DNA from 4 places in the Bacillus marinisedimentorum genome. Region 2 is predicted to be linked to each of the others. Evidence: riboswitches for the same ligand, from Rfam matches in the RefSeq annotation. Region 2 holds a riboswitch; each other region holds the start of a gene.

Region 1 (3,564 bases), on a different contig from region 2:
CCGCATCCGGTGAAGATGCAAGCAGCTTCACTTGCCCGCTTTTCTCCAATTGATCAAGGTCAATATCGGTATACCTTGAAACCGGTGCCAGAAACTCATCGTCAAATCCGCGCAGCAGTTCAATGCCCGGCGCCTGCAACACTTGATGCTGGTACACGCCGGAACACTTGCCCGGAAGCCCGACCTTATCGATTCCATAATGATAATATAGCGCAGCTTGCGCACCCCAGCATATATGCATGACTGAGGTGACATGCTCCTTTGACCATTCCATAATTTCCGTGAGCTCCTGCCAGTAATTCACCTGTTCAAACGGCAAATGTTCAATCGGAGCCCCTGTTATGATCAAGCCGTCAAACCGCCGGTGCTTAATATCATCAAATGAAATATAAAACTGTTCCAGATGCGACTTGCTTACATTCTTTGACTCATGCGTGACCGTGCGCAAAAACGAAATGTTAAGCTGCAGCGGCGAGTTTCCCAACAGCCGAAGCAGCTGCCCCTCCGTCTTCTCCTTTTCAGGCATCAAATTCAAGATCAATATGTTCAATGGACGGATATCCTGCGTGACCGCCCTTTCTTCATCCATTATGAAAATATTCTCTTTCTCCAGCACTTCGCGGGCTGGCAGCAACTTTGGAATATTTATCGGCACCCCACAGGCCTCCCCCATTTAGAATTTTCAGTAAACATAATTATAAAGGGAACCAGCCGAATATGACAACAATAAACCTTTATTTAGGTACTGCGGTAAAGTCATGATGAATAAATTTACATTTTATGAACTTTTTGAGAACGCTTACCCAATACCCTATTCTTACCATTTCACATGCAGTAAAATGGAATCATGACAATATTCACATATACATATTACTTTTCACACACCAGGGACACATATCTGTTTTTGGCAAACCGGCTGAAAAGCCGGGACGCAAAGCTACAGGGGCTAACTCTATCACAGTAGACACGCCAGCCAGTTGCTCTTCTTTTCAAGAAGATTAATTGAGCCTGTTTTTGCCTGCCTGAAACTGTATCGGGCAGTTTTTTTATGGGGAAAGTTTTTGTTTGTGACAGGGGAGTGGTGCTATACCCGTATTAACTTCAAATTTCAAACCGGCGCCTTCCATTTCATTTTGAAATTCTCATGTAAAAGGGGGAGAAAAATGATCGACGTAAACCAGGAATCAAAGTATATCATTGTCCAGCTTGGGCACGAAGAATTTGCGGTCGGCATCAGTCAGGTCCGGTCGATAGAACATGTGATGAAAATTACTGCTGTACCAGATGCGAGCGATGATGTAATGGGCATGATCCATCTCCGTGATGAGGTGTTGCCGGTCATAGACCTTCGGAAGCGGATGGCTGTCTCGTCACCTCCTGCTTCAGACGGCCAGCAGCGCCTTATCATCGCCATTTTAAACGGAGGCAATGTCGGACTGCTGGTCGATTCAGGCAGTGAGGTGCTTGATATTGAGAAAAAAGCAATCCAGCCGGCGCCTCCGCTTTTGCAAAGCAATGGAGATTACATAACGGGTGTAGCCAGGCTGGAAAACAGACTGGTCATCATCCTCGATATCGAAAAACTTCCGAATATGGGAGAAGTCGAACAGTTGCTTGCACGTGCCAACTAATAACACAAAAGGGGACTCGTCAATGAATGTTTTAAAGAAATTGAAAATCGGACATAAGATCAACCTTCTTATCGTTTCGGTAATTATCCTTACGGCCGTTAGTGTTTCAATCATCGTCAACACTCAGGTCAAAAGCGGACTGAAAGATTCAGCTGTTGAAAAAGCAAAGTCAGACCTCGCACTGTCTTATCGATATATTGATGAAAAATATCCGGGAGATTGGGAAATAAAGGGCGGGAGTCTTTTCAAAGGCGATACCAAACTGAACGAAAACTACGAAATCGTCGATGAAATCGGCGAACTGACACATGATACGGTGACGATTTTCCAGGGGGACACAAGAATATCCACGAATGTCCAGAAGGATGGAAAACGCGCGGTCGGCACGACGGTTTCGCAGGAAGTGAATGAGACTGTGCTTAAAAACGGCAAAGTCTTTCTTGGCGAAGCAAATGTCGTCGGGAAAGACTATCAAACAGCCTATATGCCGATCAAAAACAGCAGCGGCGAAATCATCGGAATTTATTACGTAGGGGCATCTGAAGAGTTTATCCAGGCGACACTCGGCAGCTTCAATAAAGTGTATTTTGGTGCACTGGCCGTCATCATTCTTATAACCAACCTTATTGGCATCTGGTTTGCCCGCAGAATCCGCAAGCGCCTGACGGTGATCGCTGAGGTCCTTGAACAAGCGGGAGAAGGGGACTTCACCGCTGATATCCGGGACCATTCACAAGATGAGATTGGCGTCATCGCTGCAAGTTACCAGAATATGAAACAAAAACTGGGATCCTTGATAACGGAAGTGACCACAACATCCGAAAGCGTAGCATCAGCATCCGAACAGCTGTCAGCAAGTGCTGACCAAACGACAAGCGCAACCGAACAGGTCGCCTCAGCCATAGAACAAATTGCCGGAAGTGCCGAGAACCAGACTAGCGGAGTGGAAAAAAACACGTTTGCCATCGAAGAAGTTTCAGCAGGCATTACAAAAATCGCGGAAAGCACCCATAAAGTTTTCGAGTTCGCCAACTCAACAGCCGAACATGCCGAAACCGGAGAAACATTCGTAAAACAAACCGTCGATCAGATGAACACAATCGACCGGGCGGTAATTGAATCAAACGAGAGCATAAAGTCGCTCAGTGAACGCTCCAAAGAAATCGGACAGATCAGCGAGGTCATAAGCGGTATTTCCGAACAGACAAACCTGCTGGCACTTAACGCTGCAATCGAAGCGGCCAGAGCCGGTGAACACGGCAAAGGCTTTGCTGTCGTCGCAGACGAAGTCAGGAAACTCGCCGAACAGTCCAAACTATCAGCAAAACAAATTTCCGATTTGATCGCAGCAATCCAGCAAGATACCGAGCGATCTGTCACAACGATGGCGGATGTCAGTGATAACGTCAAAAACGGCATGGAAATCGCCGGGGAAACCGCCGGGAAATTCAAAGGAATCGTCGGAGGAATGCGGGAAATCGCACCGCAAATCGAAGAAGTATCGGCAACCGCACAGCAAATGGCCGCAAGTGTGCAGGAACTCTCTCTTAGCGCGGCTGAGCTGTCAGCGATCGCCCGTGAAAATTCCGCGTCGTCACAGGAAGTCGCCGCTTCCACCGAGGAGCAGCTTGCCTCCATGGAAGAAATCACATCATCGGCAGATGCGCTCTCACAGATGGCTGAAGAGCTTCAGGAGGTTGTGCGGCGGTTTAAAATCTAGATAAGAAATAGGGACCTTATTAACTAATAGGTCCCTTTTTACTTGCACTCCCAGCCAGTTAAAGTGAATCCTGCGCCTTGTTCATGTCATTAAAGAATTCATCCACTTTCATTCCATCCCGTAAAGAAATTTGAATGAGATTTTCCAAATCATCCGCACTTTTAAAACTTGCTAACTCCTTTCCATACCACTTTTGCAAGTCTTCTTTTGTCA
Region 2 (3,564 bases):
ACTTTATCTGCCCCTGCCCGTTTCAGCTTTGCTTCTGATTCCAGCTTCTCTGCCCTTGCGACCACCTGAATGTTCGGATTGATTCCTTTTGCGGTCAGTGAGATGAACACATTATCTGCATCATCCGGAAGTGCGGCAACAAGTCCGGCAGCCCGTTCAATTCCTGCTGCAATCAGCGTTTCATCTTCAGTTGCATCCCCCTCTATAAAAAGGACATCATTTGGCATTTCTTCGAGACTGCGGCCGTCTTTATCAATAATGACGGAACTTACCGCTTCATTCCCAAGCTGGGCGGCAACCTGTTCACCGACCCTGCCGTAACCGCAAATAATAATATGGTTTTTCTGTTTCCCGATTACCCTCTCCATCCGCTTCCTCCTTACTGTATCCGAAAATATACCTTCAATCATAATGACCACAAGCGAACCGAGTGTATAGGTCACAAGCCCGATACTCACCGGTATGATTAGCATTGTAAATATCTTCCCGGCGGCGGTCATCGGTATGATGTCGCCATACCCGACGGTCAGTACAGTGATCATCGTCATCCAGAGCGCATCAAAAAGGGACACATCCTCCAGAAGGGAGTAGCCGGCCGTTCCGAATAAGACTAAAAACGCCACACCTGCAATACCATATAACAATGACTTTAACGCATCCATTGCAAACTCCCCCGATTTTTTGTCTAGTCTTTCCCCTTCATCCATTCTACTATGACAAAATGTTTACAATCGTGAACAAGGTAAGAAATATCAAAGATTATTAATCGAAAATCAGCAATAATTTTTTCTTTTATTATATAATAGAAACAGCTTATAAAAGGAAAAGGAGGGACTGGTGTAAACCTTTGCAGAAGCTGACGTGTCAAATTTTCGGACCAAAAAATGACCTTCAGAAAAAGGTAAACCTGTTTGAAAAAACAGGGGCGCAAAGGTTCAGGTCTAAAGGGCGCAATTGCCCCATGGCAGCTGGCCTGCCTGAAAGCGGAACGGAGAATGGGTCATGGCACACATATTTGTGCTAAATGATGAAAAACAGTCTTTTGACCATGAATGGGCAGATTTGATGCGCAAGGCTAAAGAAATGGGTTTTACAGCAGATGAGATTAGAAACTTCCTTTTACACAACGGTCCGCATTCCGACAGCCCCCAGGAGCCGCTCCATTATGTAAGCAAAGGAGCTGTTCCAGGCGGGCAACCAGAAGAAGCTCTCCAGTAGTACTTTCCTTCAGCCTTACCCTTATTGGGGCCAAAGGCTGTTTTTTCTTTCACCCAGGCTTTTACTCACTTTATCGCTTGTTTGGGTATATATTCCTGATTTTATCTTTCCTTTCTTGTGGATTAACGAAATTGTCGAATTTTATATCCTGAAAAGAAAATACACATTCTTCATCTGATTATAGCTTTATTGTAATAAAATCTTTTGCATACCTCCTCGTTTTTCCAAAACTACCCCTATATCGCCGTTACACCCAGCGAATAACTTAAGTTACAATTGTCGTAAAAGTTCGATAACTTTAGCAAAATTAGACAGACTTCTTACTTGTTTCGATTTATCATTACTTGTATAGCTTCCCCGGGTGGAAAATTCAACCTCCAGAACAAGGGCTAACCTGGCCGAAAGGCAGGGGCGCAAAATCACAGGTCTAAGGGAATGATCATTCTATGACAGCTGGATTGCCTGGAAGGGAACATGGAGGGTAAAACAATGGGAACGAACACACGGCTTGATCAGGAATGGGTGGAACTGTTGATTGAGGCAAAGGAAGGAGGTTTAACGAAAGAGGACATAAGCAGCTTTCTGAATGATCCGCAGCATTATCTCCTGCAAATGAAGCACGAAAAGTCCTATATAAAAAATACATAATCCGTTCTATTTACAGAACATCCCCGTTATTGCTATACTGTTAACATAACGAAAAGAGAGCTAAATGAGGGATGGCCATGATCGGAGAACGTGTTAAACGGTATCGGAAAGAAAGAGGACTTTCACTGACTGAGTTAGCAGACCGGGCAGGCGTAGCAAAATCCTACCTGAGTTCAATCGAGCGCAACATTCAATCTAACCCTTCCATACAATTTCTTGAAAAAATCTCATCTGTACTTGGCATAAATGTTGAGACCCTGCTGTTGGATGAAGCGAACAAGGAAGACGCTGAGGAAAATCTCGATCCTGAGTGGGCACAGCTTGTCCAGGAAGCCATGGAATCCGGAGTAAGCAAGGAACAATTCCGCGAGTTCCTGGAATTCAATAAATGGCGGGTCCAGAACACGAAAAAAGATTAAATGCACAATTTGAGCTGCTGCCGATTCCGGCGGCAGCTTTTTCATATGTTAGCCGGCAGCATGCCCTTAACCCCTTTTTCTTTTCAGTGAAGGTGGTCATCTGCCGGTACATTGGTTTCCCAGGCTGTTTTTACCGCCAGTTCCTTCAGCATATTGCGGAATTCCATTTCATATAACGGTTTTCCTTCCATCTGGAAGTGGAATATGTATTTGTTGAGGTATCCGCGATATTGTTTTTTATGGCGGACTGATCCCAAAAGCGACCATTGCTCCTCCCCGGCTGGAAACTCCAGTATCAGCCTGATCCGGTCGGAAACAGGGAAGTTCAGGTGGCTGATGAATTCCAGCCCGTCTGTCATTAACAGTGTGATCAGCACTGTTCCTTTGTTTGTTTTCATATGCTTTTCATCTACCGCCGAAACGGCAATTTTACCTTTGATCGGCTGCTCCAGAAGATGAGTGATGTACATCTTTTTTTCCGTTCCGTTTTCCATTCCATTCTCCATTCCGTCCGCTCCCCTTCGTTCTTTTTAAAGAACTATCACTTTCATTATAAGGTACAAGAAGAAGATGTTAAAACATTATAATGAACATTATTATTCTCTATTAAGAACAAAAAGCTTGTTATTCTCCTTTTTTCTGAGTTTTTCTCCCTGTTTCGAACTTTTTCATTTGTCCATCCCGCCACTGGAGGCTAATGTAGATGGTGAAGGATGTAAAGGAAGGGATTCCGATCATGAAGTTAAGTATTCTCGACCAATCACCGGTAACAGAAGGAAAAACTGCCGCAGATGCACTGATGGCAACACTCAAACTTGCTGAAGCCGCCGACCGGTTAGGCTACACCCGTTACTGGGTGGCGGAGCACCACCAGCTCTATAATCTCGCTTCCCCCTCACCGGAAATTATGATATCAAAAATCGCTGACAGGACAAGCAGCATCCGTGTCGGCTCAGGCGCTGTGCTGCTGCCGCATTACAGCCCGTATAAGGTTGCCGAAACATTCCACATGCTCTCCGTCCTCCATCCTGGCCGGATTGACCTCGGAGTCGGGCGTGCACCAGGCGGTCCCCCGCATGCAACAATGGCGCTCAGCGGCAACTACCTTGAAAATGTCCGCCGTTTTCCTGAAGATATGTGTGATCTTGCCGGATGGCTCTCAAATTCTCTTCCCGGCGATCATGAGCTCAAAGAAGCGGAGGCTCATCCGCTGCCAGGCATTCCTCCTGAGTTATGGCTGCTTGGAACGAGTGAGAAAAGCGCGAAGCTTGCTGCCGAA
Region 3 (3,564 bases), on a different contig from region 2:
TCGTTCATTTTTTCCACATCGATCATGTTCACATTTTCAGGGAGGTTGTTGAAGTACGCTTCTGCTGCTTCAGCAATGATAGCCGTTTCATCGACAACAGGCTCTGCTGTTGCTTCTGTATTTTCCGCACTTTCTTCAGCTGCCGCCGTATCATCTGCAGGCGCTTCCGCCTCTTCATCACCGCTGCAGGCTGTAAGGAACCCCGTCAAAGATAAAGACAGCACCAGCATCATAAGTAACGCTTTTGATTTTTTCCACCACATCTTGTTTCCCTCCGTTTTCGTTCAAAATAATGTTCAAACCCCAAAACAATGTCCGGACAACCAGCTTGCACCCCCCTTTAATTGGACTGCATGCTATGAATTGGACAACTTCATTTATGATTATACATTGCTGATATACCTTGCGGAGTAGGGCAGAACCATAGTTTGAGAAGTATTCACATGCTAAAGAATTTTTTTGGAACATTATCTTTGAACACAGATTATTTGTTGTTTTAACACATATGGATGCTATAATTGGCAACTTCGCATAGAAAAAGACAGGTGAGAAAGCAGCGGCTTCCTTTCCTGTTTTTTCCTAAATAGAAAATGAGCAGTTTCTCACTGCTCATAGCTGCATCCTGTTCCGAAAATGTTCCTATCACTTTCAAGTTTAGGTTGTTGGTTTTAAAGTTATCACTCCACATTTCTCCAATGCTTTCCGATAAGGAAAACTTAATAAAGCTACTTCATAGAAGATGCCGGTTCAGAGAGATAATCCGGTTTACCAAGCGCATAACCCTGGCCTAATGGGATACCGATATCATGGATGAATTCAGCAACCCGGACATCTTCAATCCCTTCCATGATCAGTTTTGTTTTAGGAGAAATAGACTGGACAAAACCTTTTAGGAAGGTCTGTTTACTACGATTTTTCAGAAGATTTTCAGCAAGGTACTTGTCCATTTTAATATAAGAAGGATTCAGCTCGAACAGCCGTTCAAAAGAAGATGATTCCTTCCCGAAGTCGTCTATTGCAATGGAAAACCCGTGCTTTTTCAGTTCTCTCACTTGCTTTTTAAATAACTGCATATCCGAAATTTTTTCAGCTTCGCTTATCTCAAACACCACCTGGCCGGCAGGGAATTTAAGTTTCCATTTCAATTGCAGGATTTCTTTTAAAAATCGCTCATCCATAAGGGTGGAAGGGAAGACATTCACGAACAAATGACACTTCCTTGTATATCCATTAAAAAATCTGACCACCGCCTGGTATACGGATCGCATATCCGCTTCATTCAAACTGTCATGGTTCGATTTTTCTTCAAAGTATGCTTCAGGGCCCATTTGCTGACCGGTTCGCAGGAGCGCTTCATATCCGTAAATTTTGTTGGCATCAAGATCATAAATCGGCTGGTACAGATGGTAAAACGTGTCCTTAAGGCTTTGATTTGCCTGCAAAGCCATCCCTCCTCTCAAAATAAAAAAGATATCCACGTGAAAAAAGCACACACGAAGATATCTCTTGTAATGTGTCTTTTTCGGCGGCCCGACTACCGTAGAACAATACCTTAGGTTCGTAGCTTTGCGTCCCTGCTTTTCAACAGGTTTGCCATTATCGAAAGTCACGATATTATTTAAATATTAATACATCCTACTTCAATCCTATATATCGACATAATTATTCATTTGTTTACCTCTTTTTATATAAAAAATGTTAAAAATAAAGTAAAAAAGAACTAACGAAGATTCGAGAGAGCAAGTCGTAAAATGAAAACTCCCTCTTGCTATAAAAGAGGGGGCCTACTTTGAGTCCGTGAGATTCCGGTTATCTATTTCGTCTCGCAGCAGTTCTATAAACTCTTCGGATAAATTGAATTCAAGTGCTATTTTGTAAGCATCCAGTAATTCCTTCCAATCCAACAATTTCAAACTATTCAAGCGATTCCCTCCTGTTCGTTAACCAGTAACAATTTTACACAATCCTTTCGAGGGCAATATGAACCAATCGTTAATCATATGTATTTGAGCTGATCACGGAGTTCCTTACCGACAACTGTAATCAAAACGTTCGCAAGCGGACTGCATTTGTTTAGGGCTTTTGAGGGTTGTAACTTCATGTTTTGCAAAAAACAAAGAACAGCTGTGATGAAGTGATCTCCCTCAGCACTACGCTGAAAACCGAACCTGTTAGTGGAATGGTTAAAGTTTGTTGTTGATCATTCGCCATACAGAGTAAATACAAAAAGAATGGAAACCATTGAAGAGAAAAGTGTAATTAATAGAGGGAGTTTAATGAGCCAAATTTATGGGAGTTATACTTTTGCTGCTGAATAACAGCATTGACCTTTAACATGCCCATTTTTTAAGATAAGAGGATTTTTGATATCAAAGAAGAATATATTAACAATAATTATTTATTGTGATACGATAAATAATGTCTTGAAATCATATTAACGCTAAATAAGCGAGGTGCTTTTTATGAAACATGGTTCACCCCTTTTTTTAAAGATAGCTGTTTTTCTTATTGGGACTCCAGTTCTTGCGTTAAGTGTATTTGGGTTGGTTTGGTTAGCCGATCATCCTGTAAATCCCGATTATGCCTATATACTGTATCCCATAGTAGCAGGTTTGTATGTAACAGTAATACCGTTTTACATTGCATTGTTTAATGCGTTCAGGCTTTTAAGTTATATTGATAAGAACGAAGCTTTCTCCCAAATTTCTGTTAAAGCTTTAAAGAATATAAAATACTGTGCAATCACAATCAGTGCCTTTTATGTGATAATGATGCCATTCGTTTTTCTCGCAGCAGAGCTGGACGATGCCCCGGGTCTCATAATAGTCGGAATGGTCCCTATCTTTGCTTCAATGGTGATCGCAGTATTCGCTGCTGTTCTTCAAAGGCTTTTACAAGAGGCGATTATTATAAAATCAGAAAATGACTTAGTGGTCTGAGGTGATACCAATGGCAATCATAATCAACATTGATGTGATGCTGGCTAAAAGGAAAATGAGCGTGACGGAACTTTCTGAGAGGGTTGGAATAACAATGGCAAACCTTTCAATATTGAAAAATGGAAAGGCAAAAGCAATCAGGCTTTCAACGTTAGAGTCAATTTGCAAAGCATTAGAATGCCAACCTGGGGATATTTTAGAATACAAAAATGATGAAGACACAAAAGGATAAACAAAACATAGCAAGAAATGAAAATGAACCTGGTAAAACAGCAAGGGGTTCCGATAAGATCACAAAGTGAAAAAGCCTTAGAATAACTCCATCAGCAAGAGAAGGCCGACTCAATTAACGGAGTCGGTTTTCTAATTCGAAACAATGTCATCTTCAACTAAAGTACCGTTTAGCGGAATGAATAGGATAGTGTCTACTGGAACTTACCTGTACCTTTCCGCTGCAGGCTTTCGCTTACACTACGTGCCACAAGTGCGGCATCCGTCCCTGTTTCCCACCGATCGCACTCACGGTGTCGCCTTCGCCGCCGCGTCTTTCATCAAGTGCAAAACAACATCCTCTTTTGCGCCGTTTAAACTAATGGTTATCTAGTCGAAAAGGAAATAAAACGAT
Region 4 (3,564 bases), on a different contig from region 2:
ATGCTCCCTTTTTTTATTCTGTTAGGTATAAACCCATCACCATTCCACAAGAAAAACCCCGGCAGCCGCCGGGGCTTTTCTTTCATTTTTTATTGAACTGCCGCTTGCACATCCAGCACTCCATTTCCGTAGTAAAATACATCACCAAGCGGAATTGCTGTACTGTTCAAGATACCGCGGACCTGGACATTGCTTAACGATGGATTGTCAGCCAAAATAAGAGCTGCCGCCCCTGAAACATGAGGGGTTGCCATCGATGTCCCGTTAAAGTAGTCATAAGCGTTTCCTGGAACAGAGCTCAGGACATTTACACCCGGTGCCATAATTTCCAGTTCATCACCTACACTGGAGAACGATGCCCTGTTGTTGCTGTCGTCAACTGCACCTACAGCCATCGCTGATGCATATTTGGCAGGATAGCCAATTGTGTTTCTTTTCCCTTTTGCTCCGTCATTTCCAGCAGCCGCAACGACGAGAACGCCGCTGTTATAAGCATTATCAACTGCCTGCTGAAGAGATGTTGAGCCCCTGCTGCCGCCAAGGCTCATGCTGATGACATCCATATCGTTTGAAACAGCCCACTCGATGCCTTGAATGATGCCGCTGTATGTACCGCTTCCGGCACTATCGAGTACCTTGACAGCATACAAATTCGCGGACGGGGCAACACCGAGCACACCAACTGTGTTATTGAGGCCGGCCACCGTACCTGCAACATGCGTGCCGTGACTGTTTCCATCATTATACGGATCCGGTTCCGCAGCGATGAAGCTGGCACCGCCTGCCACACTTAAATCCTCGTGGCTTGCATCAATTCCCGTATCAAGAATCGCAACTTTTACACCAGAACCCGTATTCCCTGTTGCCTGAACATCATCCGCATTGATGTGCGTGATGCCCCACGGAACCGTCTGGCCGATTGCATATGCCTTGTGGTCTTCTTCCACATAAGCGATATTAGGATTATTGGCAAGTGCCTGTACTGCCTGCTCCGGCAGCTTCGCGTGGACAACCTCCATGAATTTGTACTCATGAAGGACTTTTCCGCCCTGGTTTTTCACGATATTTTGGTTGACCCTGTCTTTGAACCCGATCAAATAATCATTGACCTGACCCTTCTCCGGCGCAGCGCTGGCAAAACTGCTGAATATCATTGAAAAAGCCAGCAAGAACGTTAAGATAAATCCTGTGAACTTCCATGGGTTTTTCATACTTATCCTCCTTCTGAAACAGAGAGCAGCCGCTCAAAGTTTCTGAATATTTATAATAATACGATAACATACAAATTACCGATATGTTATTGGGAAACAAGCTTGACAAAACAAGGTGTAATGCGCAATTTGCGCAGCTGGTTTCCCAACTTTTTTAACAACAAAAAAACACCTCAATTTCGAATTAAGGTGTTAAATGCTAGTATTTTGGTTAACAAATCTATAAATACTTTTAATAGGGTAAATAGATCGGATTGATCGGCAATTCATGCAGAATGGAAGTCTCATTTCTCCACTCCACTTTTCTTTCCTTTCTGCCCTCATTGAGTGCAATCGCCTGTAAAGAAAGGAATATATCATTTCTGTTTTTGCCGATGCATCTCTGCAGGTCTTCCGGAATGAACGGATCAAGGCATTCCAGTGTATCCGGGTCGAGTGATACATGAAGGGTCGCTTCCTCCATTAAATCCTGGCAAATCAGCCTGACTTTCCCTTTTTTAAGCTGGATGTCTGAAATCGTATACCTCATGCCTGTTCACTTCTTTCACCGAAAACTGCATGCTGAACTTTTATCGAAGCAGCTGAAAGGTTATTTAGGCACTCCTGCTTAATGAAATCCCTGCATACGAAGTCCTCTATTTCATCCATGACCGTTTGCCTTGCTTTGACAAAATCCATTTCAGATACACCTTTTTCCAGGCGTGACCTTAACTCCATTTCAAAAAATTCGACCGAACCGAAATACACTGTATTCATAATCCGCCGCCCCCTTCGCCTGCTAATTCAATGTTCTCAATTTCATTCCCCAGCAAGTGCCAAACATTTTTCAAGTCTGTATCATAGAAAAGATACGAATCAAGAGATTCATCATACTTCAGCAGCTGTCCGATAAATGACTTTTTACCTGACTGTCTTTTCAACATGACAGACAGCATTCTGTTCTCACGTACCAACCGGTTATAGTTCTGTTTGTCCATAAGCCTCCGACTCCCATTCAAAAAGTAAGGGTCTGTTAAATGACGTTGTTGATTTCCTCTCCAATCACCTTCATTAAAAATCAACATTGTGATTTAACACGACCTAAAGTAAAAAAAGGAATTGCCTCCCCATGGCAATTCCCGCACAGACCAAAGAATATGGATTTCTCCATAAACATTTCGGTAACCCGGCTGTCATCACCCTTTCGAGTATTAGACCCGCAGCTTTGCGTCCTTGCCTTTCGGCCAAGTTTGCCATTATCGATGTTCTTTATCAGAACTATAGATTTGTAGCTAATTATAGTAGTTTAGATTGCATTTTTCAACATAATTTGACACAATTAGGTCTATTCTACCATGTATTTCCTCCTTTAAAATGGTTTTATATTCCAGTCATTAAGTAAAAATAAAACCGCCCTTGATTTTGGGCGGTGAACAATTTGTAAATTAATATTTTTTTAGAATAGAAAAAACGAAAAGTCGACGATTGCCAACTGAATAAGAGCACCCAATAAAGGCCTCTTCACCTTCTTCAATGCATAAATCTTAACTCCTTCATCAGGTGAAGACATTATGGAAAATTTATCCATAATCCTTTTGGCGCCGCGAAGGCCAAGACCAAGACCTCTAGAGGACGGGGGATGGCTTTCTTTCAGCACACGGGGAAGGTCCGTGATCCCTTTTCCACTATCCTCAATTTCAAGGTGGATCCCCCGTTCATTGGAATAACATATGAACCTTCCAGATGATCCGGAATGCTTGATGATGTTATGGGTTAGCTCTGAAACAGAGACAAGCAATTGCTGTTCTTCAAATTTTGAAAACCCAGCATTTTCTGCTACTTTTTTTGCACACAACAGCGCTGCCTTCACATCTTCTTTGGTATGGATTTCCACTTCATATCTCACAGCTGGTCCCCTCTACTGTAGACTTTATATATATAATGTGATTCCCCCGTTGCGGAAGTGGTAAACCTGTTAAGCGCACAAAACCCGGCTGTCCGATGATTCGTAAGGACTGCCGGGTTTTCACCTGAAGTTATAATACTATACGCCCACGCTTTTGACGATCTTGTAATTTTTATGGGCTACAACTGTTTTCTCAAATTCGAATTCCAGTTCATCCAGATGGTCCATTACCGTTAAGTCCACAATTACGCTGTTCGTCAGCACTTTTTCAACCTTTCCGTACCATCCGTCTTTAAATTCCACAATGTCGCCTACTTTTGCCTCCATCATATCACGACCTCCTCCAACGTCTTCAGCAAAGGAAAACAGGAATAAAAGGCTGGCCTTTGCTGATTGAACCTTAAAATAATATCATTTTACTAAAAAAGGAATCGTCCTGCAAACTTCTTCTATCTTTTTTATCGGCAG

Evidence for each region. Region 2 has a riboswitch for cyclic di-GMP ahead of A4U59_RS20790 (anti-repressor SinI family protein). Riboswitches for the same ligand answer to the same signal wherever they lie in the genome.
Region 1: it holds a riboswitch for cyclic di-GMP, as region 2 does, so the genes downstream of both, A4U59_RS08125 (chemotaxis protein CheW) here and A4U59_RS20790 (anti-repressor SinI family protein) in region 2, are expected to answer to the same signal.
Region 3: it holds a riboswitch for cyclic di-GMP, as region 2 does, so the genes downstream of both, A4U59_RS00710 (EAL domain-containing protein) here and A4U59_RS20790 (anti-repressor SinI family protein) in region 2, are expected to answer to the same signal.
Region 4: it holds a riboswitch for cyclic di-GMP, as region 2 does, so the genes downstream of both, A4U59_RS02630 (hypothetical protein) here and A4U59_RS20790 (anti-repressor SinI family protein) in region 2, are expected to answer to the same signal.

The regions. Positions count from the first base shown of each region.
Region 1 covers NZ_LWBL02000026.1:115,540-119,103, reverse strand. Annotated here, with positions in the region: gene metA (homoserine O-acetyltransferase MetA) at 1-655, opposite strand, end outside; cyclic di-GMP riboswitch class I at 897-985, shown strand; gene A4U59_RS08125 (chemotaxis protein CheW) at 1,164-1,631, shown strand; gene A4U59_RS08120 (methyl-accepting chemotaxis protein) at 1,654-3,351, shown strand; gene A4U59_RS08115 (DUF4825 domain-containing protein) at 3,410-3,564, opposite strand, start outside.
Region 2 covers NZ_LWBL02000016.1:28,957-32,520, reverse strand. Annotated here, with positions in the region: gene A4U59_RS04855 (potassium channel family protein) at 1-662, opposite strand, end outside; cyclic di-GMP riboswitch class I at 891-981, shown strand; gene A4U59_RS04850 (anti-repressor SinI family protein) at 1,003-1,218, shown strand; cyclic di-GMP riboswitch class I at 1,596-1,684, shown strand; gene A4U59_RS20790 (anti-repressor SinI family protein) at 1,708-1,866, shown strand; gene A4U59_RS04845 (helix-turn-helix domain-containing protein) at 1,944-2,285, shown strand; gene A4U59_RS04840 (hypothetical protein) at 2,369-2,791, opposite strand; gene A4U59_RS04835 (LLM class flavin-dependent oxidoreductase) at 2,989-3,564, shown strand, end outside.
Region 3 covers NZ_LWBL02000005.1:51,554-55,117, reverse strand. Annotated here, with positions in the region: gene A4U59_RS00715 (rhodanese-like domain-containing protein) at 1-263, opposite strand, end outside; gene A4U59_RS00710 (EAL domain-containing protein) at 726-1,442, opposite strand; cyclic di-GMP riboswitch class I at 1,522-1,605, opposite strand; gene sda (sporulation histidine kinase inhibitor Sda) at 1,785-1,904, opposite strand; gene A4U59_RS00705 (DUF2975 domain-containing protein) at 2,463-2,939, shown strand; gene A4U59_RS00700 (helix-turn-helix domain-containing protein) at 2,950-3,171, shown strand.
Region 4 covers NZ_LWBL02000009.1:89,746-93,309, forward strand. Annotated here, with positions in the region: gene A4U59_RS02615 (S8 family peptidase) at 90-1,211, opposite strand; gene A4U59_RS02620 (hypothetical protein) at 1,444-1,740, opposite strand; gene A4U59_RS02625 (hypothetical protein) at 1,737-1,967, opposite strand; gene A4U59_RS02630 (hypothetical protein) at 1,964-2,188, opposite strand; cyclic di-GMP riboswitch class I at 2,368-2,455, opposite strand; gene A4U59_RS02635 (ATP-binding protein) at 2,647-3,096, opposite strand; gene A4U59_RS02640 (YkvS family protein) at 3,235-3,426, opposite strand.